Regions from separate parts of the Pseudomonas sp. zfem002 genome, predicted to be linked through region 3. Evidence: predicted binding sites of a transcription regulator. Region 3 holds the regulator's gene; each other region holds the start of a gene.

Region 1 (7,211 bases), on a different contig from region 3:
CACCATGGTCTTGATGGTGAAGGCCGGGTCTTCGTTGCGACTCAGCTTGGAATAGCTGAGGGCACCCCCGACCAGAGTGATCAGCATCAGGAAGAACATCAGCGGCATCTGCCCGATCGACCACGCCGACAGGTTGAATCCGCCCTTCTCCTCGGGTTGTCCGGTGTCCGACTTCATTGGGCCACCTGCTCAGCGTGGTAGACGACCTTTTGCCCGGCCCTGAGCTTGCTGACACCTGCGGTCACCACCGCATCGCCCTCGGCAAGACCCGACTCGATCAGCGCCTGGCTCGCCGTGAAGCGCGTCACCACCACGGGTTTGCGCACCAGCACCTGGTCGGCGGGCTGGACCACGAAGACCGCGGGTTTGCCATCCTCGCTGGTCAGCGCCGAGGCCGGGAGAATGAACAGGGTCTTGCCGGGCAGGAGCAGACGCCCGGTCACCGTGGCCCCGAGCGTCATCGCCGGCGGGGCATCGGGCAAGGCGATGCGGACCCGGTAGGTGCGGGTTGCCTCATCCGCGGCCGGGCTGGCATCGCGAATGCGGCCGATGACTTTGATCGCGGGGTTCGACACCAGCGCGACTTCCACCTGAATGTCGTTGGACACCGAGATGTACAGACGCTCGGAGATGTTGAAGACAGCGTCGCGCTCGTGGGTCGAGGCGAGCTTGAACGCCACTTGCCCGGCGTCGACGACCTGGCCGGTATTGACCATCGCCGCGCTGACGATAGCCGCGTCGGGCGCCTGCAACTCGGTGTAGCTGAGCTTGTTGCGCGCGCTGAGCAGGCCTGTGCGCGCGACGTTGAGCCTGGCGTTCGCCACCCGCCAGTTGGACGCGGCCTCATCGACCCGGGCACGGGCGACGAACTGCTTGTCGAACAGGGTCTTCTGTCGCTCGAGCCCCGAGCGGGCGAACTCCTCGGCCGCTTCGGCACTCCTGACTTCGGCCTCGGCCACCCGCACTTCGTTCTGCACGTCGTTGGGATCGAGCACCGCCAGCACCTGCCCCTTGGCCACGCTCATGCCGACCTCGACGCGACGGCTGGCGACCCGACCGGGGATGCGAAAGCCCAGGTCGGTCTCGATATGAGCGCGGATTTCGCCGGTCTGGGCAACCTCCTCGCCGATCAACCCGGGCTTGGCGATTACCGTACGGACGGGGCGCGGCGGCTCCTGCGAACGTTGTTCCTGCTGGCAACCGCTGACGGCCAGGCCCAGGCCGCAGAGCAGCCCGAGCACCCGAAACGTATTACACACTGTCATTTCATCTTCCCTCGATCAGGGCAAAAGGCAACGAAACGCGCGCCGGCATCGGATCCTGCCGCGGGTATACAAACGTCCTGGGAGTTTCCAGAGTCTAGTAGGCGCATGCCGGATCGATGGGGTGGTCGCGCATGAGGGGGTCGGCACTCAGCGAGCCTTGCCGGGACAATGCCCGGTGCTCATTGCCGGCATTATGCGGGGCGTCCGTCAGCGAGCCGGGAAGCGCTTCGATCGCCAGTCCCAGCGCTCGCGCGCGGGTCCTCGACGAACTCGAAGAGTTTCACCAGCGACGTCATCTCGCCGCCCAGATGGGCCAGGTCGGCGCTGGCCGCGGAAATCTCTTCACTGGCGGCGGCGGATTGCTCCGCGACATCGCGAATGCTGGAAACGCTCTGGTTGACCTGCTCGGCAACCGCGCTCTGCTGTTCGGTGGTGGCGGCGATCTGCCGGTTCAGTTCCTGGATGACGGACACGGAGCGATCGATGGCCATCAAGGACACCCCTGCCTGCCGTGCGGCCTGCACGGTTTCGCTGGCCATCAGGCTGCTTTCCGCCATCTTCTCCACGGCGTTCTGCGCGCCTTGCTGCAGGTTGTGGATCAGGGTCTGGATCTGCTCGGTGGACTGCTGGGTGCGCCGTGCCAGGGTCCTGACTTCCTCGGCGACCACGGCGAAGCCGCGGCCACCGTCGCCGGCCCTGGCGGCTTCGATCGCGGCGTTGAGGGCAAGCAGGTTGGTCTGCTCGGCGACCTCGCGGATGACGTCGAGCACCGTGCCGATGCTGGCGCTCTCATGCTTCAGCCGGCCGATGCATTCGGCGGATTGCTCGACGGCCAGGGCCAGTTTCTCGGTGTGCAGGATCGCATGCTGCACGGTAATGCCGCCCTCGCGGGTCTGCGCATCGGCATCCCGCGCCGAGGCCGCGGCACTCTGGGCGTTGCGCGCGACATCCTGCACGCTGACCACCATCTCGGACATCGCGGTCACCGCCTGCTCGATTTCCAGGCGCTGGGATTTTGCCCCCTCGCTGGTCTTGTTGGTGACACCGGAAAGCCCCTGGGCCGCACTGGCGATCTGCACCACGCCGCCGCTGACCCGCCCGATCAGCTGGCGCAGGCTCATGGTCATTTCCTGCACGGCCTGCATCAGCAGGCCCAGTTCGTCGCGGCGCTCGCCCTGGATGTCTTCGGTCAGGTTGCCCGCCGCGACCTTGCGGGCAATGCCGACCAGCCGTTGCAGCGGCGTGACGATCGACTGGGTCACCAGGATCGCCCCCACCAGCCCCACCAGCAGCGCGAGAATGGCGGCGCCGATGATCAGCATCCGCGCCTTGTCGGCTTCGCTGCGCAGCGATTTGAGTTCCAGCAGCGCCGAGGCCTCCGAGGAGGCCGCCACTTGCTGGGCGCGCTCGACCATGTCGTGGCGGGTCGACTCCAGCTCATCCAGGCTCTGGCGCAGCGCGGCGAACTGACGACGGTAGCCGCCCAGCTCGCCCAGGGCACTCTCGACACTGGAACGGGCCTGGTCATCGTCAAGCCCGGCCGAGAGCTGCGAGCCCTTGAACTCCAGCATCGAGAAGAACTCCTCGACCTGCTCGGCATCCTCGGGCAGGCGTCGGGTGATGTAGTTGGTACTGGAGCGCCGGGCCTCATGCAGCTCCATGGCCATTTCGTTGGCCTGGCTGGAGTCTTCCAGCAGGCGCATGGCGGTGGGGTCGCCGGCCATCTCGACGCGCTTGGCCGCAGCGTTGCTCAGCACCTCGTCCAGTTGATCGAACTGCTCGAACGCCTTGCGTGACGATTCATCCATGATGCCCTGGGCGGTCTTGTTCGCCGAAATGGCCTTGCCCAGGCCAAGCAGCTTCTCGCGATAGCTGCCGACTTCGCTCTGCACCTGGCGCATCAGGGCCTTGTTCTCGGGCAGTTGCAGGCGTCCTTCACACTCGGCGGCCCGCGCCTTGACCTCGTCGACCAGACTCAGCGCCTTGTCCAGGTACTGCAGGTCGCCGGTCATGATCAGTTCCTTCTCGTGCAGTTGCGCTTCCTTCAGGCCGACCTTGATGGTGTTGACCTCCAGCAGGTCGTCGAAGCGCAGCAAGGTCGAATTGAGCGCCGAAAGGCTCGCCCAGACGACACAGAAGGTGATCGAAAGCGCCAGGCCGAAGCCCGCGAACATTTTCTTGCGCACGCTCAGGTCGCGCATGAAAGCGCTGAAAGACTTCAATCCGCACCCCCCGCTGCACTTGCCAACTGACGGGTCGAGGGCAATAGACGCATCGAAATCCTCCATCGCCCGGACAGCGTCCGGGCGCAACGTTCTTGTTATCGGTGGATCCGAGTGTGCTTTTTGCATCGGCACAAAAGCTTCACCTATCACGCCAGAAAATAGGCATCTGAGGCCATGGCAATACGCCCGGCCGTCGCCTGGAAACAAGATGAATCATCTCGCTCCATAATTTACAATAACATGTGTTGTCCTAATTAGGGTCGCTTGCTAGGCTGCTGAGCACCTGCAAAAAACAATAAACAGGAGAACGGTCATGCAAGACTCGCTGAGCAAGGCGTTTCATGAAGATGGTGCCGTGCTGGTCAAGGGACTCTTGAGCCAGGAACAATTGGCCCGCTGCGCAGAGGCCTACGACTGGGCACTGCTCAATCACGGCCCGCATGCGACCCGGATGTTCGCCGGGACCACCCAGCAATCCCACGTCGACAATGCCAATCCCCTGGCCAAGGAGCGCCTGGAAGCGCTGGTTGCAGAGCTGCCGCTGGGCGAGCTGTTCGCCAGGATCTGGGGTTCGAAGAACGTCTGGTACTTCGCCGAAGAGGTGTTCCTCAAGGCCGGTGGCCAGGGCGCCAGAACCCTCTGGCACCAGGACACCTCCTACCTGCCCTGGGCCGGCAACCATTGGGGCAATGCCTGGATCAGCTTCGACGCCGTGCCCAAGCGCAACGCGCTGGAGATCGTCCGCGGCTCGCACCATGGACCGCGCTACGACGGCACTACCTTCACCGACCCGGACGACCCGACCCAGCCGCTGCACGGCAATGGCGCCCTGCCCCGCCTGCCGGACATCGAGGCCGAGCGCAGGGCCAACCCGCAGGCGTTCGACATTCTGTCCTGGGCCACCGAGCCCGGTGACGTCGTGCTCCTTCATCCCGGCTCCCTGCACGGCGGTGCGCCGGTCGATGCCGACTTTCCGCGGCGGCGCACCTTCGTCTTCCGTTTCTTCGGCGATGACGCGACCTTCCAGCCGCTGCCGGCCCACAGCGCCGCCGGCTACCCGCAACAGGGTGTGCTGTTTACCGAGGAACTGGAGCAACTGACCGCGGGCGCGCCGTTCCGCCATCCCACCTTCCGCCAGATCGTCTGACCGGAGTACGCCCATGACAACCCGCAATCTCAAGCGCCAGTCCATCACCCCGCCCGCGACCCAGGTGCTGTACGACAATTTCCATTTCTCCCCGGCCACCCGCGTGGGGGATCTGATCTGGGTCTCGGGCCAGGTGGGGATCGACCACAGCCTGACGCCCGCCGACGGCATCGTCGAACAGTCACACCTCGCCTTCCAGGCGCTCAGGCAGGTGCTCGAAGCCGCCGGCGCGACCCTGGCGGACGTGGTCGAGCTGACCACCTTCCATACCCGCATGCAGAGCGACATGGCGGAGTTTGCCAGGGTCAAGGACGAGTACTTCCCGACGCGCTACCCGTCCTGGACGGCGGTCGGCATCAGCGAACTGGCCATGCCGCAGCTACTCGTCGAAATCCGCGCCGTCGCGGTCGCGGGCTGCGGCGAGGCCTGACGATCGCGCCCCTGTTTACCTCCAACCCAGCAAGGAATTGCCATGGCTACCCTGATCGTCAGCTACCCCGTCGCCGAAGGCGCGACGTTCGACAAGGACTACTACCTGTCCACTCACCTCCCCCTGGCCCGGGAGGCCTGGGGCGGGTACGGTCTGCAGGACGCGCAGGTGCTGTTTCCCCATGCGGGTCCGCAACCCCTGGTGGCCTGCCTGATCCTGCGCTTTGCCGGACAGGCCGGGATCGACGCGGCGCTCACCGCCCCCGGAACCCCGGCGGTGCTCGCCGATGTCACGAACTTCACCAACATCACCCCGTCGATATTTCGCGCCGACGACTGACCCACAGCCCATACGGCGGGTGCGGGCGCTCCGCACCCGGCCGGACCGGGGTGTTTTATTGGCGCAACTTCACTATGCTGAGGCTCTTTTCGCCTGCATCGGCAGGCGAAAACCGCTTCCTTCATCCGACTTCGATACGTCCTGAGTACCCATGCCCGATACCAAAGCCCGTTCCACAACCGCCCCTTCACGCGAATGCGAAAACGCGCCAGAGACCGTTGCCCGCAGGGGAAGACCGGTCGGCGACCGCGATGCGAAACGTGCGGAACTGCTGGCGGCAGCGATCGCGGTCATCGCCCAGGATGGCTACGCCGGCGCGTCCATGCGCAAGGTCGCCAAGCAGGCGGGTTGCACCACCGGCGCGGTGACCTACTACTTCGCCAACAAGGAAGAGATGATCTCGGCGGTTGCGCAGAGCCTGTTCGATCAGGTCGACACGCTGCTGGAAGCGAACCAGGAACCGCTCGATATCGCCTCGCTGCTGCACCAGTGGATCAACTGGGTCAACTTCGACGAGCCGACCATGTGGCTGTCCTGGCTGCAGATACTCTCCCACGCCCGCCATGAGCCGGTGTTCGCCGACATCATCAAACAGCGCTATGACCGCTTCCGCCTGGTATTCACCCGACTTATCGAACAAGGTCAGACAGACGGCAAGATTCGCAACGACATTCACGCCGACGTGCTGGCCGACCAGATCAGCACGATCTGCGACGGCTGGCTGATGATGCTGCCCATCGAGCCGGAACGCTTCAGTGGCGAGCGCGGCAAGGCGCTGCTCGATGCGCTCATCGTCCTGATCGCCCCGCCGAAAGCCGTGAAGAGCACTGCCAGGAGCAAGGCGAAAGCCTGATGAACGACCGCCCGCGCGCATCAGCCGGGTGCCCGTCTGTCCGCTAGGGTCTGTGTGAAAAGTCTTGAGACGAAGGTCAGGCAAGGCGAAAACAGCCGAGGAAGCGGAGTTTACGGGTTGTAAATGAGCATTCCGAGGCTGTTTTCAACGCAGCATCACCGAGTATCAAGGCTTTTCACACAGAGCCTAGTGCGTCGCGGTCTGGTACAGGCTAAGCGCCTGGTTGGCCGCCGCCAGGCAGGCTTTCGCATCACCTTTGGCCTGAGCTGCCCTGGCTTGCTCGATCAGTCGGCGAATGCTGGTCGCCACCCCGCCCTGCACCCCCATCCCGTCGGTCCGCTCGATATGATCGAGCTGGGCTATCTTTTCCTGGCAGTAGTCGTGTTTCGGTGCCTCCGCCGCGTGAAGCGGCAGGCTGATGACCGACGCGATGACCAGCACGTTCAGAACCTTCATCGGTAGCTCTCCGGTTTTCTCTTCGATTTAAAATAACGACCGTTTCCATTTTAAGCTAGCCTGCCTCGTCTCTCCTTCGCAAGCACTTGCGCGCGATATTCGCCAACCCGACCAATCACCGATCAGGGGTATTCCCTTGGCCGCCCGGGCGCAGTAGGATATTTTGCATAACTACAGTTATCTAAATATAAAAACAGGTTGGCCGAGGCAAAGATGGATCAACGAAGCAGAGAACTGTCACAGGCCGCGCTCAAGCGGCGCTTGCTCGTGCAAGCGCTGGGCAGCGCGGCCTTGATCGGGGGCGTTGCCCTCAGCGGACGGGCCATGGCCCAGGCATTGACGGCTGATTCCCAGCCGGTGCTGGACGTGCTGATCATCGGCGCCGGGCTCGCCGGACTGACCGCAGCCCGGGACCTGCAACGGGCCGGCAGCACCTCCTGCGTGGTACTGGAAGCACGGGATCGCGTGGGTGGACGCACCTACAACCATCCCCTTG
Region 2 (7,211 bases), on a different contig from region 3:
TCGACACCAACGGTGTCGTGCGTTCGCAGATCGTCAACGACCTGCCGCTGGGCCGCAACATGGACGAGCTGCTGCGTCTGGTCGACGCCCTGCAATTCCACGAAGAGCACGGCGAAGTCTGCCCTGCCAACTGGAAAAAAGGCGACAAGGGCATGACCGCTTCGCCAGAAGGCGTTGCCGCGTACCTGAGCGAGAACGCTGGCAAGCTGTAATTGCCATGCATAAAAAAACCGGCCTCGATGGCCGGTTTTTTTATGCGCGGGAAAACGCCTTCAATCGTTGAAGTCGTGCCAGCCGCCCATTTCCTTCCAGCGGTTGACGATGCCGCAGAACAGCTCGGCGGTCTTCTCCGTGTCGTAGCGGGCGGAGTGCGCCTCGCGTCCGTCGAAGTCGATGTCGGCGCTCTGGCAGGCCCGTGCCAGCACGGTCTGACCGTAGGCCAGGCCGGCCAGGGTCGCGGTGTCGAAGCTGGAGAACGGATGGAACGGGTTGCGCTTCATGTCGTTGCGCGCCACCGCGGCGTTGAGGAAGCCGAGGTCGAAGCTGCTGTTGTGGCCGACCAGGATCGCCCGCTTGCAGCCGTTGGCCTTCAGCGCCTTGCGTACACCGCGGAAGATGTCGGTCAGCGCGGCTTCTTCGCTCACCGCCATGCGCAGCGGGTGATCGAGCTTGATCCCGGTGAACTCCAGGGCTGCCTGTTCGATGTTGGCGCCTTCGAACGGCTCGACACGGAAGAAGTAGGTGTGTTCCGGGAACAGGAAACCCTTTTCGTCCATGCCGATGGTGACCGCGGCGATTTCCAGCAGCGCGTCGGTGGCGCAGTTGAAACCACCGGTCTCGACATCCACCACGACCGGCAGGTAGCCGCGAAAGCGCGCTGCCATCGGGTGGCGCGAACCACCGCCGCCCAGACCTTCCTGGTCGTCGTCGAACTGATCGTCACTCACACGTTGTCCTCCAGCAGGCGCCAGCGCATCTGCTCACCGGCGCGCAGCGGAACGACGGTCTGCTCGCCGAACGGCAGGCTGTCGGGGGCGGTCCAGCTTTCGCGGACCAGGGTGATGGTGTCGGTGTTCGCCGGCAGGCCATAGAAGGCCGGGCCGTGCAGGCTGGCGAAACCTTCCAGCTTGTCCAGCGCATTGCGCTGCTCGAAGGCCTCGGCGTACAGCTCGATCGCCGCGAAGGCGGTGTAGCAGCCGGCGCAGCCACAGGCGGCTTCCTTGGCGTGACGGGCATGCGGGGCCGAGTCGGTGCCGAGGAAGAACTTGCTGTTGCCGCTGGTGGCGGCGTCGAGCAGGGCGACCTGGTGGGTGTTGCGCTTGAGGATCGGCAGGCAGTAGAAGTGCGGGCGAATGCCGCCGACCAGCATGTGGTTGCGGTTGTACAGCAGGTGCTGGGCGGTGATGGTCGCGCCGACGTTGGCCGGGGCTTCCTTGACGAACTGCGCGGCATCGGCGGTGGTGATGTGTTCGAACACCACTTTCAGGGTCGGGAAGCGTTCCACCACGCGACGCAGGTGTTCGTCGATGAACAGCTTCTCGCGGTCGAACACGTCGATCTCGCTGCGCGTCACTTCACCGTGGACCAGCAGGAGCATGCCGACTTCGGCCATGGCTTCGAGGGCCGGGAAGATCTTGTCGATGCTGGTGACGCCGGAATCCGAGTTGGTGGTGGCACCGGCCGGGTACAGTTTGGCGGCGTAGACGAAGCCGCTGGCCTTGGCCGCGCGGATGTCTTCCGGCTGGGTACGGTCGGTGAGGTACAGCACCATCAGCGGCTCGAAACGGCTGCCAGTCGGGCGGGCATCCAGGATGCGCTGGCGATAGGCGCCGGCTTCGGCGGCATTGCGTACCGGTGGCACCAGGTTGGGCATGATGATGGCGCGGGCGAAGGTGCGCGCCACGTCGCCGACGGTATGAGGCAGGACGGCTCCATCGCGAAGATGGATGTGCCAGTCATCGGGACGCAGAAGGGTCAGGCGATCGGACATTGGGCTTTCCAGGCGGTTCGAACTCTGGGCGAATGCTACCGGAAAAGCCTGTTCCGAGCACTCGCTATCAAGTTTTGCCGATGCCGTCCGATAGCCTGCAGGTAAGTCGAGAGAATTTTGTGGAGCCGCCCCGTGCGCCAGCGTTATCTAGCCCTGCTCAGCCTGTTCGCCAGCCTTCCGGCCGCCGCGCTCACGTTCCAGACGCGCGTGGAAAACATCGAGTGGAAGGTCGAAGGCGATCAGTTCGAGTGCCGACTGATCCAGCCCATTGCCGACTTCGGCAGCGGCGAGTTCGTGCGGCGCGCCGGCGAGCAGGCGACCTTCCGCCTGCGCTCGACCAGCAACGTGCTCGGTGCCGGCTCGGCGACCCTGCTGGCCGCCGCCGCACCGTGGCAGCCGGGGCGCGGCGACATCAACCTCGGTTCGATCCGCATGGCTCGCAGCGGTGTGCTGTTCAACAGTTCCCAGGGCCAGGCCAGCCGCCTGATCAACGGCCTGCTCGATGGCCGCAGCACGGTGGTGCGCAACTATGCCGGCGAGGCCGGACAGAGCATGGAAGTGCGTCTGCTGCCGGTGAAGTTCAACAAGGCCTATGCCGATTACCAGGCCTGCTCGGTCAAGCTGCTGCCGATGAACTTCGACCAGATCCGCCAGACCCGTGTCGGCTTCCCGGGCAACGGCATCGACCTGGATGCCGACGCCCGCGCGCGACTGGACGTGCTGCTCGATTTCCTCAAGGCCGATCCCACGGTCAACCACATCGAGCTGGACGGTCACTCCGACAACAGCGGCAACCGCCTGACCAACCGCGACCTCTCCCGGCGCCGTGCCCTGGCGGTGCAGGAGTACCTCAAGGCGCATGGCGTGCCGGAGGAGAGCATCGTCGTGCGTTTCCACGGCGAGCGTTATCCGCTGGCGGCCAACAACTCCCCGGCCAACCGCGCGCGCAACCGCCGGGTGAACATCCAGCTGGATCGTGTCACGCCCGTGGAGAAACCCGCCGCGGAAAAACCGGCGGAGCCCGCGGCACCGACGCCGCCGTCAAGCGCCCCGGCGAGTCCCGCGGCCCAGGCCCAGCCAGGTAAACCCGCGATCAAGTCCTGAGTGCGACGGTCCGTCGCGCTCACGACAGTTCCTGTCGCTTTGTCGTCACAAGCTGTCGCCCCACTGTAAATTTCATGGCGGGATGGTAGACTCTACGGTTTTCCGTACAACCCCGTGGAGTGATGGCATGGCGGACGTAAAAAAGGTCGTACTGGCGTATTCCGGCGGCCTTGATACTTCGGTGATTCTCAAGTGGCTGCAGGATACCTACAACTGTGAAGTGGTGACTTTCACCGCCGATCTGGGGCAGGGCGAAGAGGTCGAGCCGGCCCGCGCCAAAGCCCAGGCCATGGGCGTCAAAGAGATCTACATCGATGACCTGCGCGAAGAGTTCGTGCGAGACTTCGTGTTCCCGATGTTCCGCGCCAACACCGTCTACGAAGGCGAGTACCTGCTGGGTACTTCCATCGCTCGTCCGCTGATCGCCAAGCGCCTGATCGAAATCGCCAACGAAACCGGCGCCGACGCCATTTCCCACGGTGCCACCGGCAAGGGCAACGACCAGGTCCGCTTCGAGCTGGGCGCCTACGCGCTGAAGCCGGGCGTCAAGGTCATCGCGCCATGGCGTGAGTGGGACCTGCTGTCCCGCGAGAAGCTGATGGACTACGCCGAGAAGCACGGCATCCCGATCGAGCGTCACGGCAAGAAGAAGTCGCCGTACTCGATGGACGCCAACCTGCTGCACATCTCCTACGAGGGCGGTGTCCTGGAAGATACCTGGACCGAGCACGAGGAAGACATGTGGCGCTGGAGCGTTTCCCCGGAAAACGCCCCGGACCAGGCGACCTACCTGGAACTGACCTACCGCAACGGTGACATCGTCGCCATCGACGGCGTCGAGATGAGCCCGGCCACTGTCCTTGCCGAACTGAACCGTATCGGCGGCGCCAACGGCATCGGCCGTCTGGACATCGTCGAGAACCGTTACGTCGGCATGAAGTCCCGTGGCTGCTACGAGACCCCTGGCGGCACCATCATGCTCAAGGCCCACCGCGCCATCGAGTCGATCACCCTGGACCGCGAAGTCGCTCACCTGAAGGATGAGCTGATGCCGAAGTACGCCAGCCTGATCTACACCGGCTACTGGTGGAGCCCTGAGCGTTTGATGCTGCAACAGATGATCGACGCTTCCCAGGTCAACGTGAACGGCGTGGTACGCCTGAAGCTGTACAAGGGCAACGTCATCGTCACTGGCCGCAAGTCCGACGATTCGCTGTTCGACGCCAACATCGCGACCTTCGAGGAAGACGGCGGCGCCTACAACCAGGCCGACGCCGCAGGCTTCATCAAGCTCAACGCCCTGCGCATGCGCATTGCCGCGAGCAAGGGCCGTTCGCCGCTCTGATTCGGCAGCGTCACTGAAAAAACCCGGCATCGATGCCGGGTTTTTTTATTCGCAGATCGGTGGGGAATGATTTTGTGGCGTCTCGGCGACGATACTGATGCGTTTCCCCGATTCCAGATTGTGCAGCGTCAGCGTTCCCGTCGTTGTGTTCTGCAGGGCATGCCGCGCGATAACTTCCAGAAGCGCCTGTGAACCGGGGCCGGACAGGGTCACCGTGGTCAAGGTTGTTGCGTGTGAAAACGGAAGTGCAAGTGTCGGAGAACTTTCCAGGTTGCGTGCATCCGCTGCAGGGGATGACGTTGCCATTGTTTCCGTTGTCGTGTTTTCCGCCGTCTGATCCTCCGGACCATAAAGACTTTTGGTGTTGAAGTTCAGGGTAAGAAAAAACAGCAATGTCAGAAACGGAGGAAAGCCAACCAGGAACCAGGTGTAGATACTCTGGCTGCTTTCATCCAGAAACGGCAGAGACGCCAGCGCCGATGCTTCGATGATTCCGGCGAAGATGGCGATGATGGTCAGTGGACTCTTCGGTTCTGAGCTGCTCATGGGCGGTGTTCTCTGCGCTGTCGCGCGTCTGCTCGCGGCTGTTCGGGCCGCGTGGTCCGGGGGCTTTGCCGCGAGTCTGGCGCACAATGCGCTGGCTCATCACCGGGTGATGGCTCTTGCCGAGGAAGTCTTTCGGGGGGGCGGCTTGGGACCGCAGGCGACTGGGGCCAGGTGGATCGGACTTATTTCGTGCTTATTAGGGAAATTTCCTTCAAGCAGTCAGTCGTTATTCGTAACGATATTTTTGATGTGCATGGCTAGCATCCGTTGATGCCTTGGTGGCTTCGCACAAGGCGCGCGAGAACCGTCAAACAAAACAGTCTGTAGGAATATTCTGTAAGAGCATTCCCTTATTTATGTAGTACTTGTCTTTGCGTGCAAGTGTTCGCCACAGACATCATGCATTGCACGGACTGACTGGGCTATTGTTGCGGGCCTCTAATAAGTCGAATAGTTAATAATGGATCTTGCCCATGAATAAAGTGCTGATCGTCGATGACCATCCGGTCATTCGCTTGGCCGTGCGTATGCTGATGGACCGGCATGGTTATGAAGTGATTGGGGAAACGGACAACGGCGTGGATGCGCTGCAACTGGCCCGGGAGCACCTGCCGGATATCGTCATTCTGGACATCGGGATTCCCAAGCTCGATGGTCTGGAAGTCATTGGCCGGCTGACGGCCAATGGCATCGTCATCAAGGTCCTGGTGCTTACCTCGCAGGCGCCGGGGCATTTTTCCATGCGCTGCATGCAGGCGGGGGCGGCGGGGTACGTGTGCAAGCAGCAGGATCTCACCGAGTTGCTCAGTGCGATCAAGGCGGTGCTGTCCGGCTACAGTTACTTCCCCAACCAGGCGTTGCATTCGGTGCGTTCGAACCTGGGCGGATCCAGCGAGGCGGACATGGTCGGACGCTTGTCCGGAAGGGAAATGATGGTGTTGCAGCAACTGGCCCGCGGCAAGTCCAACAAGGAGATCGCCGATGGCATGTTTCTCAGCAACAAGACGGTAAGTACCTACAAGACGCGCCTGTTGCTCAAACTCAACGCGCGCTCACTGGTCGACCTGATCGAGCTGGCGCAACGCAACGGTCTGGTCTGATGTCGGTACAAAACGCAAAAAGCCTCCGGTAATGGAGGCTTTTGTTTTTTCAGGCCCATAACGTTTCAAAGATCGAAGTCGTAATCAGCCAGTTGCTTCTGCAAACGGCGCTCTTCCAGCAGATTGTCGATGGTACGACGCTTGCTCAGGTTGGTTTTCGCCGCTTCTACGGGAGTGTCGGAAGCAAACTCTTCAGGCGCTGCGGATTCATCATCAATATCAAGGTCTTCTTTATCAGTGCTCATGTGTCACTCCGTTCCAAGAGGGCCGTTGGCGCTCCTTATAACGATATTCCAGACACGGGTAAAAAAGATTTTTTCAATCAATGGGGCAGGAATTCCCTATTTCGTCAATCGTCGGAGGTCTTCTGCTTGTATTCGCACAAGTCCTCGATCCGACAACTTCCGCAGCGCGGCTTGCGGGCCTGGCAAACATAGCGTCCGTGCAGGATCAGCCAGTGGTGGGCATCCAGCAGATAGGCCTTGGGCACGAACTTCAGCAATGCCTTTTCCACGTCCAGGACATTCTTCCCGGGCGCGATCCCGGTGCGGTTGCTGACGCGGAAAATGTGCGTATCCACCGCCATGGTCAATTGCCGGAAGGCCGTGTTGAGGACGACGTTGGCGGTCTTGCGTCCTACGCCGGGGAGGGCTTCCAGCGCCTCGCGGGTTTCCGGGACCTGACCGTCGTGCTGCTCCACGAGAATGCGGCAGGTCTCGATGACGTTCTTCGCCTTGCTGTTGTACAGGCCGATGGTCTTGATGTACTCGGACAGGCCTTCCACGCCCAGGGCATGGATGGCCGCAGGGGTGTTGGCCACCGGGAACAGTTTCGCGGTGGCCTTGTTGACCCCGACGTCGGTGGCTTGTGCCGAGAGAATCACGGCGATCAGCAGCTCGAAGGGTGAGCTGTAGGCCAGTTCGGTCTTGGGTTCGGGATTGTCTTCATGCAGCCGGCGGAAAATCTCCAGGCGTTTGGCGGCGTTCATCGATCAGCGGTTTCCTTCACGGTCTTGGATGGCCTGTTGCGACAGGCTCGATTGATCAGGGCCAGCAGCAGGCCGAGCAACAGCAGGGCGCCCGGTGCGAGGCTGGCGAGATGCAGGCCGGTGCTGCCCGACCCGCCG
Region 3 (7,211 bases):
TCAACCGGCAGATGTTCGACTCGCCGAAGGCGCTGGCGGTCTCCGCGGCGCTGATGATCGTCATGGGCCTGGTCCCGGGCATGCCGCACATCGCCTTCCTCAGCCTCGGCCTGCTGGCCGCCGGTGGCGCCTACCTGGTGTGGAAGAAGCAGAACCAGGGCAAGCTCAAGGCCGCCCAGGAACTCCAGCGCCAGCAGGACCTGCTGCCGTCGCCACAGCGCAGCGCCGAGACCAAGGAGCTGGGCTGGGACGACGTCACCCCGATCGACATGATCGGCCTGGAAGTGGGCTACCGCCTGATTCCGCTGGTGGACCGCAACCAGGGCGGGCAATTGCTGGCGCGGATCAAGGGGGTGCGCAAGAAGCTGTCGCAGGACCTCGGTTTCCTCATGCCTACTGTGCATATCCGCGACAACCTCGACCTGGCGCCGAGCACCTACCGCCTGACCCTGATGGGGGTGATCCTGGCCGAGGCGGAAATCTTCCCCGAGCGGGAAATGGCGATCAACCCGGGCCAGGTGTTCGGCACCCTCAACGGCATCGCCGCGCGCGACCCGGCGTTCGGCCTGGAAGCGGTGTGGATCGATGTCGGTCAGCGCAGCCAGGCGCAGTCGCTGGGCTACACCGTGGTCGATGCCAGTACCGTGGTGGCGACCCACCTCAACCAGATTCTCTACAAGCACTGCCACGAGCTGATCGGCCACGAGGAGGTCCAGCAACTGCTGGCGGTGCTGGCCAAGGGCTCGCCGAAACTGGCCGAGGAGATCGTCCCTGGCGTGCTGTCGCTCTCCGGCCTGCTGAAAGTGCTCCAGGCCCTGCTGGCGGAACAGGTTCCCGTCAGGGATATCCGTAGCATTGCCGAGGCGATCGCCAACAATGCGAGCAAGAGTCAAGATACCGCCGCCCTGGTTGCCGCAGTCCGCGTCGGATTGTGTCGCGCCATCGTGCAAAGCATTGTCGGCACTGAGTCCGAGCTGCCTGTGATCACCCTTGAGCCAAGGTTGGAACAGATTTTGCTCAATAGTCTGCAAAGGGCCGGGCAAGGTCAGGAAGACGGTGTTCTTCTTGAGCCGAGCATGGCTGAAAAGCTTCAGCGTTCGTTGATCGAGGCTGCCCAGCGTCAGGAGATGCAAGGTCAGCCGGCCATCCTGCTGGTTGCAGGGCCGATCCGTCAGATGCTGTCGCGCTTCGGTCGCCTGGCTGTACCGAATTTGCATGTTTTGGCGTATCAGGAAATACCTGACAACAAGCAAGTCACCATCGTTGCCACAGTGGGCCCCAACGGCTGAGGTAGTGGGTTATGCAAGTTAAGCGTTTTTTCGCCGCCGATATGCGTCAGGCCATGAAGCTGGTTCGCGATGAGCTGGGGGCTGATGCCGCCATCATCGGCAACCGACGGATTGCTGGCGGTGTCGAGCTGACGGCTGCGCTGGACTACAAGCTGTCCGCTCTCGCGCCGCGGGTGCCCAACGTCGAGCTGGAAGACGAGCTGCGCAAGACCGAATCGCGCATCGCCACCGCCCAGGCCGAGCTGAGCAGCCGCAACGACACCGATACCGGCAACCGCCAGCTGTTCGCCGGCCTGCCGCTGACCGCCTCCGAGCCGCTGGTCGAGCCCCGTCTCGAAGAGCTGGCGCCGGCCCCGGTCGCCGCCCCGGCGGCCCCGGCCATCGACCAGCGCCTGTTCGATTCGATGCGCTCCGAGCTGTCCGGCCTGCGCGAGCTGCTGGAAGTCCAGCTCGGCTCGCTGGCCTGGAACCAGCTGCAGGGCGCCAAGCCGCACCAGGCCAACCTCTGGCGTCGCCTGCAGCGCATCGGCCTGTCCGGGCCGCTGTCGCGCGACCTGCTCGACCTCACCCAGGACATCGTCGACCCGCGCCACGCCTGGCGCATGCTGCTGGCGCACCTGGCGCGGATGATCCATGTGCCGGAAGCCGAGCCGATCGAGGAGGGCGGGGTGATCGCCATGGTCGGTCCGGCCGGCATGGGCAAGACCACCACCCTGGCCAAGCTGGCCGCGCGCTACGTGCTCAAGTACGGCGCGCAGAACCTGGCCCTGGTGAGCATGGACAGTTTCCGCATCGGCGCCCAGGAGCAGCTGAAGACCCTCGGGCGCATCCTCAATGTCTCGGTGACCCATGTCGATCCCGGCCAGTCCCTGGCCCAGGCGCTGGACCCGCTGCTGCGCAAGCGCGTGGTGCTGATCGATACCGCTGGCCTGCAGGCCAGCGACCCGGCCCTGCGCATGCAACTGGAAACCCTGGCCGGTCGCGGCATCCAGGCGAAGAACTACCTGGTCCTGGCCACCACCAGCCAGAAGCAGGTGCTGACCGCCGCCTACCACAGCTACAAGCGCTGCGGCCTGGCCGGCTGCATCCTGACCAAACTCGATGAAACCGCCAGCCTGGGCGAAGTCCTCAGCCTGGCCATCAGTCACGAATTGCCGGTGGCCTATCTCACCGATGGCCCGCGCATTCCTGACGACCTGCACCTGCCACGGCGGCACCAGTTGGTGAGCCGCGCGGTGAGTGTGCAGATGCAGGACGAGCCGAGCGAAGAGGCCATGGCCGACATGTTCGCCGACCTGTACCACAGTGACGGCAAGCGAGTCGGCTGAGGTGGATATGTATCAGTTGCAAAGTACCTGCATCACAGGGTCCGCGTGGCAGTTCGCGGTTGTAGCCAGCGCGGCCCGTCATGTGGCCTCGGTCTAAGCAAGACAAGGTAAAGAACAAATATGGGTAGCATGCATCCCGTACAGGTGATCGCCGTGACCGGCGGCAAAGGTGGCGTTGGCAAGACCAACGTGTCGGTGAACCTCTCGCTGGCACTGGCCGAGCTCGGTCGTCGCGTCATGCTGCTGGACGCCGACCTTGGCCTGGCCAATGTCGACGTACTGCTCGGGCTCACCCCCAAGCGCACGTTGGCCGACGTCATCGAAGGCCGTTGCGAGCTGCGCGACGTCCTCCTCCAGGGCCCCGGCGGTGTGCGCATCGTCCCGGCGGCCTCGGGCACCCAGAGCATGGTGCACCTGGCTCCGGCGCAGCACGCCGGGCTGATCCAGGCCTTCAGCGAAATCGGCGACAACCTCGACGTGCTGGTGATCGACACCGCCGCGGGTATCGGTGACTCGGTGGTCAGCTTCGTCCGCGCCGCCCAGGAAGTCCTGCTGGTGGTCTGCGACGAACCGACCTCGATCACCGACGCCTACGCCCTGATCAAGCTGCTCAACCGCGACTACGGCATGAGCCGCTTCCGCGTGCTCGCCAACATGGCGCAAAGCCCGCAGGAAGGGCGCAATCTGTTCGCCAAGTTGACCAAGGTCACGGATCGCTTCCTCGACGTCGCCCTACAATACGTCGGTGCGGTGCCCTACGACGAGTGCGTGCGCAAGGCGGTGCAGAAGCAGCGAGCGGTCTATGAAGCCTTCCCGCGTTCCAAGTGCGCGCTGGCTTTCAAGGCGATCGCCCAGAAGGTCGATAGCTGGCCGCTGCCGGCCAACCCGCGCGGACACCTGGAATTTTTCGTCGAACGTCTGGTGCAACCTACCAGCGCGGGACCTGTGCTATGAGCGCGAGCGGCTACCGTATGTACAGCAAGGCCTCCCGTGACGCCCAGTACGAACTGATCGAGCGTTACGCCCCATTGGTCAAGCGGATCGCCTATCACCTGCTGGCGCGGCTGCCGGCCAGCGTGCAGGTGGAGGATCTGATCCAGGCCGGGATGATCGGTCTGCTCGAAGTCGCCAACAAATACGACTCGAGCAAGGGCGCCAGTTTCGAGACCTATGCCGGTATCCGCATCCGTGGCGCCATGCTCGACGAAGTGCGCAAGGGCGACTGGGCGCCGCGCTCGGTACACCGCAATACCCGCATGGTCAGCGACGCGATTCGTGCAATTGAAGCAAAAACCGGCCGTGACGCTAAAGATCACGAGGTTGCTGCCGAACTTCAATTGAGTCTCGATGATTACTACGGGATTTTGAACGATACCTTGGGCAGTCGCCTGTTCAGCTTCGACGACCTGTTGCAGGACGGCGAGCATGAAGGTCTGCACGAGGATGGCGCCAGTGCCCAGCTCGAGCCCTCGCGCGATCTGGAGGACGAACGCTTTCAGGCAGCCCTGGCCGATGCCATCGCCAACCTGCCGGAACGCGAGCGTCTGGTCCTGGCGCTGTACTACGACGAAGAGCTGAACCTCAAGGAAATCGGTGAGGTCCTGGGGGTCAGCGAGTCGCGCGTCAGCCAGTTGCATAGCCAGTGCGCGGCCCGTCTGCGCAGTCGGCTGGGGGAATGGCGGGCGCGTTGAACGCAGGTTCGATGCAGTCGTGACAACGTGGTAGCCGGAATTGATTGAACGCGCGTTCAGCGCTGAGCGCGTTAAAGACTGCTTGGAGGTCTAATTGAACAAAGAAATGAAAATCCTCATCGTTGACGACTTTTCGACGATGCGGCGGATCATCAAGAACCTGTTGCGTGATCTGGGCTTCACCAACACGCACGAGGCCGACGACGGCACTACCGCGCTGCCCATGCTGGAAACCGGCAACTTCGACTTCCTGGTCACCGACTGGAACATGCCTGGCATGACCGGTATCGACCTGCTGCGCAAGGTGCGCGCCGAAGAGCGTCTGAAACACCTGCCCGTGCTGATGGTGACTGCCGAAGCCAAGCGCGAGCAGATCATCGAAGCGGCCCAGGCTGGCGTCAACGGCTATGTGGTCAAGCCTTTCACCGCCCAGGTGCTGAAAGAGAAAATCGACAAGATCTTCGAACGCGTCAACGGCTGAGGCGTGCAACGGGGGCGCTATGGACCATAAAGAATCATCTTTGGGCGACTTCGAGTCGACCCTGAAGAAACATGCCCAGGAGCTGGTCGCGAGCCTCGAACGAGGCCAGTTCGGCGACGCGGTGCAACTGATCCATCAGCTGAACCAGACCCGTGACCGCGGCCTGTACCAGGAAGTCGGCAAACTCACGCGCGAACTGCACAGTGCGATCGTCAGCTTCCAGATCGACACCAACGGCCCGCAGGCCGAGGAAATGTCCCAGATCACCGACGCCACCGAGCGCCTGGCCTATGTGGTCAAGCTCACCGAGGCGGCGGCCAATCGCACCATGGACCTGGTCGAGCAAGGCACCCCGGTGCTCCACGAGCTGGGCGACGAAGCCCGCGCGCTGCAGATCGACTGGCAGCGCTTCATGCGCAAGGAAGTGGCGGCGCCGGAGTTTCGCGAGCTGGTCCAGCGTGTCGACAGGTTCCTCGCACGCAGTGCCGAGGACAGCCACAAGGTCGGCGGTTACCTCAACGACATTCTTCTGGCCCAGGACTATCAGGACCTGACCGGCCAGGTGATCAAGCGCGTGACTTCGCTGGTCACTGAAGTCGAAAAGAATCTGCTCAAGCTCGTGTTGATGGCCAGTCAGGTCGACCGCTTCGCCGGTATCGAGCATGACCGCCAGGAAATGCTTGCCGAGAGTGACCAATACAAAAATCCGACTCGGGGTGAAGGACCACAGATTCATGCCGATAAACGGGAAGACGTCGTGTCCGGTCAGGACGATGTCGATGATCTGCTGTCCAGCCTGGGTTTTTAGGGAGCACGTTTGATGAGCTTCGGCGCCGATGAAGAAATCCTGCAGGATTTCCTGGTAGAGGCCGGCGAAATTCTTGAGCAACTGTCCGAACAACTGGTCGAGCTGGAAAGCCGTCCGGATGATGCCGACCTGCTCAATGCAATCTTTCGCGGTTTTCACACTGTAAAAGGGGGCGCCGGCTTCCTCCAGCTCAACGAGCTGGTGGAGTGCTGCCATATCGCCGAGAACGTCTTCGACATCCTGCGCAAGGGAGAGCGCCGGGTCGATGCCGAACTGATGGACGTGGTCCTGGAAGCCCTGGACACGGTCAACAGCATGTTCGGCCAGGTTCGCGAGCGCAGCGATATCACCCCGGCCACGCCGGAACTGCTCGGTGCCCTGGCGCGCCTGGCCGAGCCTGCCGGCGCCGAAGCGGCCGCCGCACCCGCGCCTGTCGCGGCGGAGCCGGAGCCCGAACCCGCCGCCAGTGCCGCCGGTGACATCACCGACAGCGAATTCGAGCAGTTGCTCGACTCGCTGAGCGCCGTGCATGACGCCGCGCAGGCGCAGGACGAAAACGTCGCCAGCGACGAAATCACCGACGCTGAATTCGAATCCCTGCTCGACCAGTTGCATGGCAAGGGCCAGTTCGCCGCCGACGGCCTGCCGGGTGTCAGCGCCGCCGCTCCGGTGGCCGAGGTGGGCGCCGAACCGAGCGACGAAATCACCGACGCCGAGTTCGAAGCGCTGCTCGACCAGTTGCATGGCAAGGGCTCCTTCGTCGTCGACGGGCTGCCCGCTGCCGGGGCGGCTGCCGTGGTCAGCGAAGCGCCGGTTGCCGCCGGTGATAGCGATCACATCACCGAACACGAGTTCGAAGCGCTGCTGGATCAACTGCACGGCAAGGGCAAGTTCGCCGCCGATGCCGTGGCGAGCGCCGCTCCAGCCGCCGCGGCCGCGCCGGCTGCTGCCGCTGCTGTCGCCAAACCGGTGGCCCGGCCCGCACCGGCTGCCGCGAGCAAACCCGCTGCTGCCGCGCCCGCGCGCCAGGCCGCTGCACCCGCCGCTGCTGGCGACAAGCACCCGCCGGCCAGCGAGGCGGAAACCACGGTGCGCGTCGATACCGCGCGCCTGGACGAAATCATGAACATGGTCGGCGAACTGGTGCTGGTGCGTAACCGCCTGGTGCGCCTGGGCCTGAACAGCGGTGACGAGGCCATGTCCAAGGCCGTGTCCAACCTCGACGTGGTCACCGCCGACCTGCAGACCGCGGTCATGAAGACCCGCATGCAGCCGATCAAGAAGGTCTTCGGGCGCTTCCCGCGCCTGGTTCGCGACCTGGCCCGGCAACTGAAGAAAGAGATCAACCTGGAGCTGGTCGGCGAAGAGACCGACCTCGACAAGAACCTCGTCGAGGCCCTGGCCGACCCGCTGGTCCACCTGGTGCGCAACGCCGTCGACCACGGCGTGGAAACCCCGGAAGAGCGCGAGGCTTCGGGCAAGTCGCGGGGCGGCAAGGTGGTCTTGGCGGCGGAGCAGGAGGGCGACCATATCCTCCTGTCCATCTCCGACGACGGCAAGGGCATGGACCCCGCGGTGCTGCGCGCCAAGGCCGTGGAAAAGGGCCTGATGGAC

What was found. Region 3 encodes FliA, which starts transcription of late flagellar genes. Its sites were predicted from a motif close to CTAAAGTTTNNNNNNNNNNNGCCGNTAA; they were not measured.
Region 1: a site for FliA is predicted at 3,586-3,613, ahead of RTI28_RS25250 (methyl-accepting chemotaxis protein). Genes of this name have one in related genera too.
Region 2: a site for FliA is predicted at 2,057-2,084, ahead of RTI28_RS05885 (flagellar protein MotY). Genes of this name have one in related genera too.

The regions. Positions count from the first base shown of each region.
Region 1 is NZ_JAVYJH010000026.1:64,981-72,191, forward strand. Features, by position in the region: gene RTI28_RS25240 (efflux RND transporter permease subunit) at 1-177, opposite strand, end outside; gene RTI28_RS25245 (efflux RND transporter periplasmic adaptor subunit) at 174-1,265, opposite strand; gene RTI28_RS25250 (methyl-accepting chemotaxis protein) at 1,457-3,487, opposite strand; gene RTI28_RS25255 (phytanoyl-CoA dioxygenase family protein) at 3,804-4,637, shown strand; gene RTI28_RS25260 (RidA family protein) at 4,651-5,067, shown strand; gene RTI28_RS25265 (EthD family reductase) at 5,110-5,406, shown strand; gene RTI28_RS25270 (TetR/AcrR family transcriptional regulator) at 5,558-6,259, shown strand; gene RTI28_RS25275 (hypothetical protein) at 6,446-6,715, opposite strand; gene RTI28_RS25280 (flavin monoamine oxidase family protein) at 6,929-7,211, shown strand, end outside.
Region 2 is NZ_JAVYJH010000002.1:565,510-572,720, forward strand. Features, by position in the region: gene RTI28_RS05870 (peroxiredoxin) at 1-212, shown strand, start outside; gene rnt (ribonuclease T) at 273-947, opposite strand; gene pyrC (dihydroorotase) at 944-1,990, opposite strand; gene RTI28_RS05885 (flagellar protein MotY) at 2,123-3,094, shown strand; gene RTI28_RS05890 (argininosuccinate synthase) at 3,222-4,439, shown strand; gene RTI28_RS05895 (hypothetical protein) at 4,485-4,985, opposite strand; gene RTI28_RS05900 (response regulator transcription factor) at 5,459-6,085, shown strand; gene RTI28_RS05905 (PA3496 family putative envelope integrity protein) at 6,151-6,330, opposite strand; gene nth (endonuclease III) at 6,435-7,073, opposite strand; gene RTI28_RS05915 (Rnf-Nqr domain containing protein) at 7,070-7,211, opposite strand, start outside.
Region 3 is NZ_JAVYJH010000001.1:281,784-288,994, forward strand. Features, by position in the region: gene flhA (flagellar biosynthesis protein FlhA) at 1-1,289, shown strand, start outside; gene flhF (flagellar biosynthesis protein FlhF) at 1,301-2,617, shown strand; gene fleN (flagellar synthesis regulator FleN) at 2,738-3,571, shown strand; gene fliA (RNA polymerase sigma factor FliA) at 3,568-4,308, shown strand; gene RTI28_RS01260 (chemotaxis response regulator CheY) at 4,415-4,789, shown strand; gene RTI28_RS01265 (protein phosphatase CheZ) at 4,809-5,597, shown strand; gene RTI28_RS01270 (chemotaxis protein CheA) at 5,610-7,211, shown strand, end outside.